One region of the Calidifontibacter indicus genome, then DNA from elsewhere that is predicted to be linked to it. Evidence: riboswitches for the same ligand, from Rfam matches in the RefSeq annotation. Region 1 holds a riboswitch; the other holds the start of a gene.
The links. Region 1 has a riboswitch for S-adenosylmethionine ahead of DFJ65_RS14200 (amino acid ABC transporter permease). Riboswitches for the same ligand answer to the same signal wherever they lie in the genome.
Positions count from the first base shown of each region.

Region 2: linked by a shared signal. The riboswitch ahead of DFJ65_RS12845 (bifunctional o-acetylhomoserine/o-acetylserine sulfhydrylase) and the one ahead of DFJ65_RS14200 (amino acid ABC transporter permease) in region 1 are both predicted to bind S-adenosylmethionine.

Region 1 covers NZ_QTUA01000001.1:2,989,445-2,997,049, reverse strand. Annotated here, with positions in the region: gene DFJ65_RS14210 (transporter substrate-binding domain-containing protein) at 1-277, opposite strand, end outside; gene DFJ65_RS14205 (amino acid ABC transporter ATP-binding protein) at 303-1,061, opposite strand; gene DFJ65_RS14200 (amino acid ABC transporter permease) at 1,058-2,119, opposite strand; SAM riboswitch class IV at 2,192-2,309, opposite strand; gene DFJ65_RS14195 (RrF2 family transcriptional regulator) at 2,331-2,930, shown strand; SAM riboswitch class IV at 3,003-3,113, shown strand; gene DFJ65_RS14190 (LLM class flavin-dependent oxidoreductase) at 3,188-4,363, shown strand; gene DFJ65_RS14185 (NtaA/DmoA family FMN-dependent monooxygenase) at 4,375-5,748, shown strand; gene DFJ65_RS14180 (LLM class flavin-dependent oxidoreductase) at 5,745-6,854, shown strand; gene DFJ65_RS14175 (flavin reductase family protein) at 6,851-7,357, shown strand; gene DFJ65_RS14170 (NAD(P)H-dependent oxidoreductase) at 7,354-7,605, shown strand, end outside.
Region 2 covers NZ_QTUA01000001.1:2,692,339-2,699,943, forward strand. Annotated here, with positions in the region: gene hrpA (ATP-dependent RNA helicase HrpA) at 1-3,566, opposite strand, end outside; gene DFJ65_RS12840 (serine protein kinase RIO) at 3,597-4,463, opposite strand; SAM riboswitch class IV at 4,706-4,819, shown strand; gene DFJ65_RS12845 (bifunctional o-acetylhomoserine/o-acetylserine sulfhydrylase) at 4,883-6,262, shown strand; gene DFJ65_RS12850 (DUF445 domain-containing protein) at 6,321-7,556, opposite strand.

The sequences.
Region 1 (7,605 bases):
CCTGGGTGACACCGAGCAGAATCTGGTTGCTGTCCTTGACCGACTGCGGCAGGAGAGCACGTGCCGCGGCGTCGGTCTGCACGCCGGTCACTGCGGCGGACGCTGAGGAGGATCCCGTCGACCCTCCTGCGGGGGTGGTGCTGGCGGCGTCCGAGCTGCCGCCGCACGCGCTCAGGGTGAGCGCGGTGGCGATGGCGGCGGCGGTGAGGCCGGGGGTGACGCCGGCGGACCGGCGAGTGACCGGGGAGTTGTCGGTGGTGTTGCGGGTGATGTTCATGGTGGTTCTCCTTGGCTGGTGGGTGTCACAGGACCGCGGCGACGAAGGCGCGGGCACGGTCGTTGGCGGAGTGGTCGAGGACCTCGTCGGGGGCACCGATCGCGGCCACCCGGCCCTCGTCGATGAAGACGAGCTGATCGGCGACCTCTCGGGCGAAGCCGATCTCGTGGGTGACGATGGCCATCGTGATGCCGGTGGTCGCGAGCTCCTTGATGACCGCGAGCACCTCCCCGACGAGTTCGGGGTCGAGCGCGCTGGTGGGTTCGTCGAACAGGATCAGCGCCGGGTCGGTGGCCAGTGCCCGGGCGATGGCCACCCGTTGTTGCTGCCCGCCGGAAAGGTGTGCCGGATAGGCGCCGTCGCGGCCCTCGAGGCCGACTCGGGCGAGCAATCGGGTCGCGGTGGCACGCGCAGTGGTGCTCGGGATGCCCGCGGCGAGCTGCCCTTCCATGATGTTCTGCGCGGCGGTGCGGTGACCGAACAGGTTGAACTGTTGGAACACCATTCCGATCCGGGCGCGTTGCCGGGCGATCTCCCGCGGCGAACGTTCTCGCAGCCGGTCGCCGTCGACGCGATAACCGATGACCTCACCGCCGACCTCGACGTAGCCCGCATCGGGACGCTCGAGGTGGTTGATGCACCGCAGCAGCGTCGACTTGCCCGACCCGGACGGGCCGATGATCGCGGTGACGCTGCCGGCCGGAAGGTCGAGGTCGATGCCGCGCAGCACCTCCCGTCCGCCGTACGTCTTGTGCAGGTTGCGGATTCGCACGCCGGCGCTCATGCCGCACCGCCCTTCGCCGAGGTGTGGACGCGGTGTGGGAACAACCGCAGGTTCGCGCGCCACAGGGACACCAACCCGCTGCCGCCCCCGGAGCGTCGGCCGCGGGTGAAGTGGCGCTCGAGCAGGAACTGGCCGACGGACAGCACGGAGGTGAGCACGAGGTACCACAGGGTCGCCACGAGCAGCAGCGGGATGACCTGGAAGTTGTCGTTGTAGATCAGCTCGGCGGCGCCGAGCAGGTCTTGGACGGCGATGACACTGACCAGCGAGGTGGCCTTCAGCATGCCGATCAGCAAGTTGCCCGACGCGGGGATGATCGCCGGCATCGCCTGCGGCAGCACGACCCGCCGGAAGGTGCGCCAACGGGAGAGTCCGAGTGACTGGGCAGCCTCGGTCTGTCCCTTGTCGACAGACAACAGACCGCCGCGCACGATCTCGGCGGCGAAGGCGCCGACGTCGATGGTGAGGGCCACGTATGCCGCGACGATCGCCGAGAACAGGTGTGCGGTCTGCACCGAGGCGAATTCCGGTCCGAACGGGATGCCGATCGACAGCCGCGGATAAAGCGAGGCGATCTCGAACCAGAACAACAGTTGCACCAGGGGCGGCACCGAGCGCACCAGCCAGACGAATCCGAAGCTCGCCGAGCTCAACACCGGGTTGTCGGACAACCGCAGGATGGCGACGGCGATGCCGAGCACGTATCCGCTGACCATCACCGCGGCGGTGAGCCAGATGGTGAGCACGAGCCCGTCGAGGATGGCCTTGCTGAAGAGGTGTTCGCCGACGATGTGCCATTGGAAGCGTGGGTTGGTGAACAGGGTGTTCACCAGCATCGCCAACAGCACCGCGGCGACACCGGCCGACGCCCAGCGCAGCGGACGGCGGCGCCCGAGCAGCGGGGCGCCGGCGAGATCGGCGGTCAGATCGGCGACGAGACCAGCGGCAAGTTCGCTTGCGGGAGCGGGGGATTGATCACCCTTGCTGACGTCGGGAGCGGGGCGGATCGCCGGCCCGCTCCGTGTCGCCGACCCTTGGTCGACGGTGAGTTGGGACATGGGTATTCCTCACGTTGATCGGGCGGGCGTCGTCAGCCCACGGCCGGCGCCTGCCGGGTGGGGTCTGTCGAGCCGTCGCGCTTATGGATCGCGCGGTTTCGCGACCCATCGGGTGGTCACCTGGAGCACCCCACCGCGGGAGGAGGGTTGCTGGGCAGCAAGCCAGGGCTTGTCACTGCCGCTCATCACCTGAGAGCTGGAACATAACCAGATGTTCTGGATTCCACAAGTTAACAGCATGCTCTATCTAAATGGTGGGATTTATTTCGCGTCGGCACCGTTTATCGTGGGCACCTCGGGCAACCATGCAGTGGGGGCGACACCGGGCGAGTGGCGGGACAACAGGAGGACATCCGTGCAGATCACGGCGCGCAGCGACTATGCGGTGCGGGCGGCGCTCGAGCTGGCGATCGCCTACCCGGAGCGGTTGACGATCGACCGCATCGTCAGCGAGCAGGATCTGCCCCGAAAGTTCGTCGAGGCCATCCTGAGTCAACTGCGACGCAGCGGCATCGTGGTGACCCAGCGTGGGTGTGCCGGCGGTTACGGGCTCGCACGATCGCCGAAGGAGATCACGATCGGCGACATCATCCGCAGTGTCGACGGCCCCCTCGCCGAGATCCACGGGGTGCGGCCGCACGAACTGAGTTACGAGGGCGTCGCCGAGCATGTTCCGGCGCTCTGGGTGGCGCTGCGGTCGAGCATGCGCGCAGTGCTCGACGTGGTCACTCTGCAGCAGTTGCTCGGCGGGAAGTTCCCTGCGTCGGTGCGGCGTCTCGGCGACGCCGATGACGCCTGGTTGCCTCGCTGACCCACCACTTCAATCCCTACTTTTGAGATAGGCATTAGACAAGACGGCGGTTCGTCGTCTAGCTTCGGCATCGGTCACGAGTGACAGCGTCAAGCCCTGGCTGGCTGTCCGGCAACCCTCCCTCGCGGCGGGGTGCTCCAGGTGATGACCCGGCGACGCCACCCGGCGTCGCAAGCGCGAATACCCTTTGCCGGCAAGGCTTTACGCCCTGAAGGCATCTCTTTCGCGACCTCGCATCTGACGAAAAGGTGATGCCGATGTCGGCCGAACAGTCAATTCATCTCGCCGTGGCGCTCGATGGCGCCGGATGGCACCCGGGCGCCTGGCGCTCCACACCCACACTCGCCGGTGGGCTCTTCGACCCTGGTTACTGGACCGACCTCGCCCAGGAGGCCGAGCGCGGGATGCTCGATCTGGTGACCTTCGAGGATCGCTTCGCACCCACCGACCCGGCGGACGGCGACCGCGACGATGTCGTCGTCGGCGCCCTCGATGCTGCGCTGGTCGCGTCCCGGGTTGCCACCCGCACCGAGCGCATCGGCCTGGTGCCGACGGTGCTCGCTCAGCACACCGAACCGTTCCACGTCTCGACCTCGATCGCCACGCTCGACTTCGTGAGCAACGGCCGGGCCGGCGTGCGACTGCGCGGCAGCTGGGACCCGCGGGAGTACGAGAACGTCGGCCGGCGTCCGGCACCGTCCGCCGAGCGACCCACGGGCGAACAGGTGCGCAGCCTGTTCGGTGAGGTCGCCGACCACATCGAGGTCTCGCGCCGGCTCTGGGACAGCTGGGAGGACGACGCCGAGATCCGGGATGTGGAGACCGGGCGCTTCATCGATCGGGATCGACTGCACTACATCGATTTCGAAGGTCCGGAGTACTCCGTGCGCGGCCCCTCGATCACTCCGCGGCCACCGCAGGGTCAACCGCCCGTGGTGGTGCTCGCGCACCAGGACGACGGCTACCGGCTGGCCGCACGCAGCGCCGACGTCGCTCTGGTGACACCGTCGGACGCGGCCGACGCCCGGCGCATCGCCGGGGTGGTGCGCGGGGAGGCAACGGCGGCCGGGCGCGCCGAACGCGAGGTGCGCGTGCTCGCCGACCTGGTCGTGGTGCTCGATGCGTCGACCTCGGCCGCCGAGGATCGCCTCGGCCGTCTCAACCGACTCGCGGGACGCGAATTCACCAGTGACGCAACTGTTTTCGTCGGCACTGCGGACAACCTCGCGGAGTTGATCCTCGACTGGACCGAGCACGGTGTCGATGGCTTCCGGCTGCGCCCGGCGGTGCACGGACACGACCTGCAGCAGGTCACCCGCACGCTCGTGCCCGCACTGCAGGACGCCGGCGCCTTTCGTCGTGACTACCGATCGACCACCCTGCGCGGCCACCTCGGACTCGACCGGCCGACCAGCCGCTACGCCGCGGCCTGAAAGGACAGGCAATGACCAAGCAACGCAAGCAGATCCGGCTCGGTGCGCACTTCCCGGGTGTCAACAACACCACCGTGTGGAGCGATCCGGAGGCGGGTAGTCAGATCTCGTTCGAGTCGTTCCGGAGGTTCGCACAGACCGCCGAACGCGGCAGGTTCGACTTCCTGTTTCTCGCCGAGGGGCTGCGTCTGCGCGAGCACCAGGGCAGGATTCACGACCTCGACGTCGTCGGCCGGCCCGACACCTTCACGGTGCTGGCGGCGCTCGCCGGGGTGACCGAACACATCGGACTCGCCGGCACGATCAACTCCACCTTCAACGAGCCCTACGACCTCGCCCGCAAGTTCGCCACCCTCGACCACCTGTCGGCCGGCAGGGCGGCATGGAATGTCGTCACGTCGTCGGATGCGTTCACCGGGGAGAACTTCCGGCGCGGGGGATACCTCGATCCGTCCGATCGCTACACCCGCGCGGCGGCGACCGTGGGCGCCGCGCGGCGGTTGTGGGACTCCTGGCTCGACGGTGACCTCATCGCCGACGCGCAGGAGGGAAGGTTCGTCGCCGACCCGCATGCGGGGGCGTATGCCTACCACGACAGGTTCTTCGACATCCGCGGGCGCTTCAACGTGCCGCGGTCGCCGCAGGGGCGACCGGTGATTCTGCAAGCAGGGGACTCGCCGGAGGGCCGTGACTTCGCGGCCGCCAACGCCGACGCCATCTTCACGAGGCACTCGACGCTCGAGGCGGGGCAGGAGTTCTACCGCGACGTGAAGCGGCGCCTGGGCCAATTCGGCCGGACCCCGGAGGAATTGCTGATCCTGCCCGGTGTCACCTTCGTCGTCGGTGACACCGACGAGGAAGCGCAGGAACAGGCACGCGTGATCCGGCGGCAGCAGGTCAGCGGTCGCACCGCGATCAACTTCCTGGAGCAGGTATGGAACCGCGACCTGTCCGCGTACGACCCCGACGGCCCGTTGCCCGACGTCGACCCGGTCGTCGGAACCGAACTGCTCACGCAGGGGCGGGCCAGCGTGCGCCGGGACGACGCGCTGCAGGTCGCGCGCCGCTGGCGCGAGCGGGCCGAGGCCGACAACCTGTCGATCAGGGAACTCGTCATCGAGACCACCGGACGACAGAGCTTCATCGGTTCGCCCCTGACCGTCGCATCGCAGCTCAACTACTTCGTGCAGAACGACGCCTGCGACGGTTTCATCCTGGTGCCGCACCTGACGCCGGGCGGTCTCGACCCGTTCGTCGACAAGGTGGTGCCGCTGCTGCAGGAGATCGGGGTGCTGCGCACCGAATACTCCGGCGGCACGCTGCGCGAAAACCTCGGCCTGCCGCCGCAGGCAGCAGCGGCCGAGGCGCGGGAGGAGGCGTCATGAGCGTCCCGCTCTCGGTGCTCGATCTGGTGCCGATCTCGTCGGGGGCGACGGCCGCCCAGGCAGTGCGCCACAGCGTCGATCTCGCCCGACGAGCAGAGGAATTCGGTTACGCCCGTTACTGGTTCGCCGAGCACCACCTGAACCCCGGCGTTGCCGGTGTGTCGCCCGCGGTGACCATCGCGTTGGCCGCCGCGGCGACGACGTCGATCAGGCTCGGCGCGGCGGCGGTGCAGATGGGTCACCGCACAGCGCTGTCGACCTTGGAGGAGTTCGGCCTGCTCGACGCCGCCTTCCCCGGACGGATCGATCTCGGGCTCGGCCGCTCCGGTGGGGCACCGCCCGCCGATGCGCCGCCGGCCCGGACCGCCAACGAGGTCTTGGCGAACGGCTTGGTGCTTCCGCCGCCGTTCTCCTTCGCTGCTCTCGCCGGGTCGCCGCGGTTCGCGGCGCAACGTGAGCTGCTGACCCAGCCCGACGCACGTCCCCAGGGATACCGGGAACAGATCGGTGTGCTGCTCGCGCTCCACGCCGGCACCTACCGGCACCCGAACGGCGAGTCGGTGCACGCCGGTGCGGGGGAGGGCGCCGACCTGGAGTTCTGGATCCACGGCAGCAGCGCCGGCGAAAGTGCCCGTCTGGCAGGCGAACTCGGTGTCCGGTTCGGATCCAACTACCACGTCGCGCCGTCCGCGGTGCTCGAAGCGGTCGCCGCCTACCGTGCCGCGTTCCGGCCGAGCGCCCGGCTCAGCCGTCCGCACGTGATCGTCTCGGCCGACGTGGTCGTCGCAGACGACTCCGAGACCGCACGCCGACTGGCCGCCGGATACGGGCAGTGGGTGCGCAGCATCCGCACCGGTGCGGGCGCGATCGCCTATCCGACGTCGGACGAAGCGGCCAGCACACCCTGGGGCGCGGCCGACGACGCGTTGGTCGCCGACCGCCTCGACACCCGATTCGTCGGCACCGCCGCGCAGGTCGCCGACCGGTTGGCGGCGCTCCAGGAAGCCACGTCAGCCGACGAACTGCTCGTCACCACGATCACCCACGACCACGGCGACCGGGTGCGGTCGTTCCAACTCTTGGCCAAGGAATGGAGCCAACGATGAGCCTTCCTGTGCAGCACCACGCGGCGCCCGACACCGATCACCTGCGGCGCGTGTTCGGCGCCTATCCGACGGGCGTCACCGCGCTCGCCGCGATCGTCGACGGCAAACCCGTTGGTATGGCGGCGAGTTCGTTCACTTCGGTCTCGCTCGCGCCGCCGATCGTCTCGGTCTGCATCGCGCACAGTTCGTCGACGTGGCCGGTGCTGCGTCGCACGCGGCGACTGGGTGTGAGTGTGCTGGCTGCCGATCAGGTCGACGCCTGTCGCGCCCTGTCGGCCCGCGACACCGACCGTTTCGCCGATCTGCGCTGGCGCGAGACCTTCGGGGGAGCGGTGCTGCTCGACGACGCCGGTGCGTGGATCGAGACGAGCATCCGTCAGGTGGTGCGCGCCGGTGATCACGACGTCGTGCTGCTCGACGTGCACGACCTCGACCGCGCCGACGAGGTGGCACCCCTGGTGTTCCACGGCAGTGCCTTCCGGCGGTTGGCGGAGGGCGAATGACCACGATCGCGCTCGTTGTCGGCAGCCCGCGCCGGGAGTCGGTGCACCGCAGGCTGGCGCTGCTCGCCGCCGATCTGGCGTCGCCCGACATCACCGTCGATCTCGTCGAGAGTCTCGACCGCGTGCCGCTCTACAACGAAGACGTCGACGTCGAGCCGGCGCTCGCGCCCGAGGTCACGGCGTTGCGGTCGCGCATCCGCGGCGCGGACGCGGTGTTGTTGTTCGCGCCGGCGAACAACGGCACGTTG
Region 2 (7,605 bases), 300 kb from region 1:
GCACGCAGACCGGCCACCGACGGGGCGGTCATCCGGTCGAGCACGAGCCGCACCTGCCGGGCGAGGTCGAGCACCGGCCCGACGAGGTCGACCACCTTGATCACTTCGGGCACGACCTGCTGCTTCACGACGTGCAACGCGCGCTCGTACTGCTGCGGGTCGCGGACGCGTCCGCCGGGCAGTTCTCGCGCGATGATCGCGTCGACGGCCGCGGCGAGGATGTCCTGGTGCAGCGCCTCTCGGCTCTCGTGCGGGTGGTTGCCGAGGGCCAGTTTCTGCCGGTTGTCGAGCAGCCCGAGGATGCGGTTCCACGGCACGTCGGTATTGAGCAACACCAGCCGCCGCACCCCGAAATGGGTCGCGTGGTCGCGTTCGGACGGATCGGGCAGCACCTGCACCGCGACCGAGTCGCCCTGATCGACCAGCGCCGGGTAACCGACGACGGTGCGGCCGCCGTTCTTCTGCTCGATGCGGTCCTGCAGCTGAAGGTCACCCCAGGAGCGAATTCCCTTGCGCTCCAACGCGGCTCCAACGCTCGACATCGCCTGCCGCACCGACCCCTGCAGCTGTTGCTGCAGCACAGACAGGTCTTTGCCCTCGGCCAGCTTCCGCCCGCCCTTGCCCTCCACCCGGAAGGTCATCCGCAGGTGGTCGGGCACGCGCGACCAGTCCCACTCGTCGTGCCCGACCCGCACCCCCGACCGCGCGAACAGCACGTCGGCGAGCGCGTCCACCAGGTCGCGTCCGTCGGACGGGTCCAGCTGTGCCACAGCTGCTTTCGCATGGTTCGGTGTCGGCACGAAGTGTTTTCGGGTGGCCTTCGGAAGCGACTTCAGCAGCGCGGTCACCAACTCCTCGCGCACTCCCGGCACCAGCCAGTCGAAGCCGACGTCGTGCACCTGGTTCAGCTGCTCCACCGGCAGGTGGACGGTGACTCCGTCGGCGTCCGACCCGGGGTTGAACTGGTAACTGAGGCGCAGTGCGAGATCGCCCTGTCGCCAGGTCTTGGGGAACTGCGAGACGTCGAGGTCGGCGGCGTCGTCGGTGAGCAGCAGTTCACGGGTGAAGGTCAGCAGCTTGGGGGTCTGTCGACCGACCCCCTTCCACCAGCGGTCGAAGTGCGCACCGGAGACGATGTCGTCCGGGAGTCGCTCGTCGTAGAAGTCGAACAGCACGTCGTCGTCGACCACGAGGTCGCGGCGGCGGGTGCGCTCCTCGAGTTCGCCCACTTCGCGCAGGAGCGCACGGTTGTCGCGCAGGAAGCGGTGGTGGGTCTGCCACTCCCCCTCGACCAGTGCGTGTCGGATGAACAGTTCCCGCGCGTACTCGCGATCGACCCGGCCGAACGACACCGGGCGCCCCGCGGCGAGTGGCACCCCGTAGAGCGTCACCCGTTCGCTGCAGATCGCCTGGGCCTGCTTCTTCTCCCAGCGCGGATCGGAGTAGCTGCGCTTGAGCAGGTGCTGTCCGGCGACCTCCACCCAGGCGGGGTCGATGCGGGCGTTGGTGCGAGCCCACAACCGGCTGGTCTCGACGAGTTCGCCGGCCATCACCCAGTCGGGTTGCGCCCGGAAGAGGACCGACCCGGGCTGGATCGCGAATCGTGCCTGGCGCGCCCCGAGGTAGTCGCGCGAGTCGCGGTCGCGCAGCCCGATGTGCGACAACAGACCGGTCAACAGCGCCCGGTGCACGGTGTCGTCGGCGGCCGGGTTGTCGCTCGGCGTCAGCTTCAGCTGCTTGCAGATCTGGCGCAGCTGTCCGTGGAGGTCCTGCCACTCCCGCACCCGCAGGTAGTGCAGGTATTCGCTCTTGCACATGCGCCGAAAAGCGCTGCCGGACAACGCTTTCTGCTGGTCACGTAGGTAGTTCCACAGGTTGAGCACGGTGAGGAAGTCGCTGCTGTCGTGCTTGAACCGCGCGTGCTGCTGGTCGGCCTGCGCCTTGGCGTCGGCCGGTCGCTCACGGGGGTCCTGGATCGACAGCGCCGCGACGATCGGGAGCACCTCACGCAGCGACCCGTTGCGCGCGGCCTCGACGATCATCCGGGCGAGGCGCGGGTCGACCGGCAGGGTGGCGATCGCGCGCCCGTCGGCGGTGAGCCGGCGACGGGCGCCGTCCGTCTCGACGGCGTTGAGCTCCTCCAGCAGCCGCAGGCCGTCGGCCACCTGCCGACTGTCCGGCGGCTCAACGAACGGGAACCGGGCGATGTCGCCGAGCCCGAGCGAGATCATCGCGAGGATGACCGATGCCAGGTTGGTGCGCAGGATCTCCGGGTCGGTGAACTCCGGACGCTGCTCGAAGTCGTCCTCGGAGTAGAGCCGGATGGCGATGCCGTCGGCGAGGCGCCCGCATCGCCCCGAACGCTGTCGCGCGCTGGCCTGCGAGATCGGTTCGATCGGCAGTCGCTGCACCTTGGTGCGCTGGCTGTACCGGGAGATGCGGGCGGTGCCGGTGTCGATGACGTAGCGGATGCCCGGCACGGTGAGCGAGGTCTCGGCGACGTTCGTGGAGACGACGATGCGGCGTCCGTCGTGGCGGGAGAACACCCGATGCTGTTCCGCGGCCGACAACCGGCCGAACAGCGGCACCACCTGGGTGTTCGGCAGCTTCATGCCTTCGAGCGCGTCGACGGCGTCGCGGATCTCCCGCTCCCCCGAGCAGAACACCAGGATGTCCTTCGGCCCGGTGTCCGAGTCGGGCTCGCTCCACAGTTCTTCGACGGCATCGACGATGCCGGCGACCTGGTCGACGTCGACGAGGGTCGGCGCGGCATCGGCGCCCTTGCCGGGCACCTCGCGCACCAGCGGCCGGTAGCGCACCTCCACCGGGTAGGTGCGCCCGGAGACCTCGATGATCGGCACCGGGTTGCCCTGTGTCGCAAAGTGTTCCGCGAAGCGTCCGGGGTCGATGGTGGCCGAGGTGATGATCACCTTGAGGTCGGGGCGCTTCGGCAGCAGCTGCTTGAGGTAGCCGAGGATGAAGTCGATGTTGAGCGACCGCTCGTGGGCCTCGTCGATGATCAGGGTGTCGTACTGACTGAGCATCCGGTCGCGCTGCAGCCCCGACAGCAGGATGCCGTCGGTCATCACCTTCACGAGGGTGTCGGCGCTGGAGGTGTCGGTGAACCGCACCTGGTAGCCGACGGCCTCGCCGAGCGGGGTGTCGAGTTCTTCGGCGATCCGCTCGGCGACCGAGCGGGCGGCGAGTCGGCGCGGCTGGGTGTGGCCGATGACCCCGTTCACCCCGCGGCCGAGTTCGAGGCAGATCTTCGGCAGCTGCGTGGTCTTGCCCGAGCCGGTCTCGCCGGCGATGACGACCACCTGGTGGTCGCGGATCGCCTCGGCGATCTCGTCCTTCGCGGCGACCACCGGCAGGTCGGGATAGGTCACCGTCGGCACGATCGAACGGCGGTGTTCGATCTGCTGCGGGGTGAGACCCGCCGGACGGCGCTGCGCGGACGCCGGGCGGCGCGACCTTCCTCGACGGTGGGATCGACCGGGTTGGCCGGGTTGACCGGGTTGAGTTGATCGGCGGTCTGCGGGCGTGGCGTTCTGGTCGGTCGTCATACGAATCGCCCCAGTCTCTCACCCCGCGCCTCAGAAGGCGTACGCCAGCAGTTCTGCGAACAACTCGTCGCCGTCACGCTCCAGCCCCTTCGAACTGAACCAGGTGCACACGTTGACGCAGTCGCGGTGCAGGAAGTCGGTGCCGTTGGGGTTGGCGATGAGGTCGAGCACTTGGGGCAGATCGATGAGCACGATGCCGTCGCGTCCGGCAAGGATGTTGTAGGCCGACAGGTCACCGTGCACGATTCCCTTGCCGCACAGCACGATCAGCGCCGATCTCAGCTGGTCGTACCACTGCGTGAGTTGATCACGCGACGGACGCGTGGCCGCGAGTCGGGGCGCCGGCGAGCCGTCGGCGTCGACGACGAGCTCCATCAGGATCTCGCGGTCGTCGATCTGCACCGGGTAGGGCACGGGCACGCCGCTGGTCCAGAGGTCGACGAGTGCCGACCATTCGGCCTGGGCCCAGACCCCGGTGGCGACCTGACGGCCGAACCGGGTCTTCGTCGCGACCGCGCGGGCCTCGCGGGAGTCCTTGATCCGGCGGCCTTCGGTGTAGCCGGCGTGGCGACGGAACGAGCGGTGCTCGGCGTCGCGGTAGCGCTTGGCGGCCATCACCGCCCGTTTGACCGGTGCGCCGCCGGCTGTCGGCAGGGCGGCGCGCTCGATGACGAAGACGTCGGCTTCCTTGCCGGTCTTCAGCACACCGAGTTCGGTGTCGATGGATTCGTCCTGGGTCACGACCCAGTCGGGGCGCGGCTGCGGGCCGCGTTGCAGGCGCTCGATGCTGCTCCAGGTCGACCAGCGCTGACCTTCGTCCAGGTCGTTCGGGGTCAGGAAGTCCGGCAGTTCGAGTGCGTGGACGGTCGGGGTGAGGTTGAGCGGGTCGTTCGACACGACGGGTTCTCCGTTCGAGGAAGGGTGGTGAAGCGCTGGGCGCGGCAGGCGCGCAGGACGGCGACAGTCATCGGTCTCCTCCTTCGAACGGGCACGCCCCTTCGTCGCGGAGCGTGCGGTGTGGCTCCAGGGTGCCCACCGGCCGGCGGGTGCCGCAACCGAATTTCCGGCACCCATCGGCGTGTCCGAATGGGGAGACGACACTTCAGGGTTCGGACAGTCGTCGGCCTACAATCGCGATAGGTCATGAGTGTCAGCGCGAAGCCCCGGCTCGCTGGCCGGCAACCCTCCGCCGCGGTGGGGTGCCCCGGGTGAAGACCTGGCCGAGGTGCAGATCATCTCGGCAAGCGCGGACGCGAAGAGGTCGCGCCGCCGCAGGCGGTCATCCGCCTGCACCCTTGCACCAGGAGGAGACGCCCGTGAGCGACGAGCAGACCACCCAGTCACAGCAGAGCACCGATCAGACCGCCGAGCAGACCCCGCAGGACCCGCGTGCCGGCTGGTCGTTCGAGACCCGGCAGATCCACGCCGGCCAGGTGGTCGACGAGACCACCGGCGCCCGCGCGCTGCCGATCTACCAGACCACCTCGTACGTCTTCAAGGACACCGAGCACGCGAAGAACCTCTTCGCGCTGAGCGAGTTCGGCAACATCTACACGCGTTTGATGAACCCGACGACCGACGCCGTCGAGCAGCGCATCGCCAGCCTCGAAGGCGGTGTGGGCGCCCTGCTGGTGGCGTCCGGTCAGGCCGCCGAGACCCTCGCGATCCTCAACATCGCCGAGGCCGGGTCGCACATCGTGGCCAGCCCGGCGCTCTACGGCGGCACGTTCAACCTGCTGAAGTTCACGCTGCCGAAGTACGGCATCGACGTGACCTTCGTCGACGATGCGAAGGACCCCGAGCAGTGGCGTGCCGCGGTGCGCCCGAACACCAAGCTGTTCTTCGCCGAGACCGTGTCGAACCCGAAGGCGGAGATCCTCGACATCGAGGCGATCGCGAAGGTGGCCCACGAGGCCGGCGTGCCGCTGGTCGTCGACAACACGATCGCCACGCCGTACGTGCTGCGCCCGATCGAGCACGGCGCCGACATCGTCGTGCACTCCGCCACCAAGTACCTCGGCGGTCACGGCACCTCGATCGCCGGCGTCATCGTCGACTCCGGCAACTTCGACTTCGGCAAGGACCCGGAGCGCTTCCCCAACTACAACACCCCGGAGGAGAGCTACCACGGTCTCGTCTACGCCCGCGACCTCGGTGTCGGCAGCCCGCTCGGCGCCAACCTCGCGTTCATCCTCAAGGCCCGCGTGCAGTTGCTGCGCGACCTCGGTGCGTCGGTTTCGCCGTTCAACGCGTTCCTCATCGCCCAGGGCATCGAGACCCTGAGCCTGCGGATCGAACGCCACCTGGAGAACACCCGCAAGGTCGCCGACTACCTCCTCGGGCACGACCAGGTGGAGCGCGTGGTGTGGGCGTCGCTGCCGGACAACGAGTACTACGACCTGGCGCAGAAGTACACGCCGCAGGGGTCGGGCGCGGTCGTCTCGTTCGAGATCAAGGGCGGCGTGGAGGCGGGCAAGAAGTTCGTCGAGGCGCTGCAGTTGCACTCGCACGTCGCGAACATCGGTGACGTGCGCTCGCTGGTGATCCACCCGGCCTCGACCACGCACAGCCAGGGCAGCGACGAGGACCGTCTCGCCGCCGGCGTCACGCCCGGCCTGGTGCGACTGGCCGTCGGCATCGAGCACATCGACGACATCCTCGCCGACCTCGACCTGGGCTTCATCGCGGCGAAGTAATCTCGCGGCTCCGGGGCCTCCGCCCGGCCCCCACCCCTCGCAAACAAACTTCCGACCCCTAGAGCAGCTGACTCAGGCTGTAGATGAGCAGGCCGACGAGGCCGCCGACGATCGTGCCGTTGATGCGAATGAACTGAAGGTCGCGTCCGACGTGCAACTCGATCCGCTGGGCGGCCTCGTTGCCGTCCCACCGGTCGATGGTCTGCGAGATGACCGTCGACAGTTCCCGGCCGTAGGTGCGCACGACGTAGCCGACGGTCTCCCCCAGGCGGCGGTCGAGCGAGGCGCGCAGTTCGTCGTCGCTCTCGACGCGGGCGCCGAGGTCGCGCAGCGCCACCACCAAGCGGGCGCGCAGTTCACCGTCCGGATCGTCGAGGGCGTCGATGACGGCCCGTCGCACCGAACCCCACAGCGACACCAACGAGTTGCCGACGGACGGGTGGGTGAGGAAGCGCTCCTTGAGCGCCTCGGCCTTGGCGATCGTGTCATCGTCGTGCTGCAGGTCGTCGGCCAGCGTGGCGAGCAGGTTGTCGAGCGCGACGCGGGCCGAGTGGTGCGGGTTGTCGCGCACATCGGCGAGCCACTTCACGATCTCGACGTGCACCCGCGCGGTCACGGTGTCGTCGAGCCACTTCGGCGACCACCACGGCGCCCGCTGCCCGAGCAGCGCCGTGATCGTCGCCTCGTTGGCCAGCGCCCAGTCGTGCAGTTCGCGCACCCCGATGTCGACCAGTCCGCGATGGGAACCGTCCTCGACGATGCCTTCGAGCAGGTGACCGGCGAGCGGGCCCACCGGTTCGCGGCCGAGACGGGGCAACAGGATGCTGTCGAGCAGGTGCCGCACCTCGTCGTCCTTGATCGACGCGACGGCCTTGGCCAGGGCCGGGGACGCCTCGGCGACCACCCGCTCGGCGTTGCCCGGCTGCTGCAACCACACCCCGAGCCGCCGGGGCACCTGTGCGCTGTCGAGCCGGGTGCGCACGTTCTCCTCGGTGAGGAAGTTCTCGGTGACGAAGTCCTCCAGGCTGGTCGCGATGGAGTCCTTGCGCTTGGGGATGATCGCGGTGTGCGGGATCGGGAGCCCGAGCGGGTGCCGGAACAACGCGGTCACGGCGAACCAGTCGGCGACGGCACCGACCATCGCGGCCTCGGAGGCCGCGTTCACATAGCCCCACACGCCGTCCCGCCCGTGGGTGACCACGAAGACGACCGCCGCGAAGACGAGCAGCCCCAACGCCACGGCGCGCATCCGGCGCAGGCCGCGGCGGCGCTCCTCATCACCCGCGGAGAGCACGGGACCTGTGGGTGCGGTGGTGGGTTCGGTGGTTATGGCCGCCTCCTGG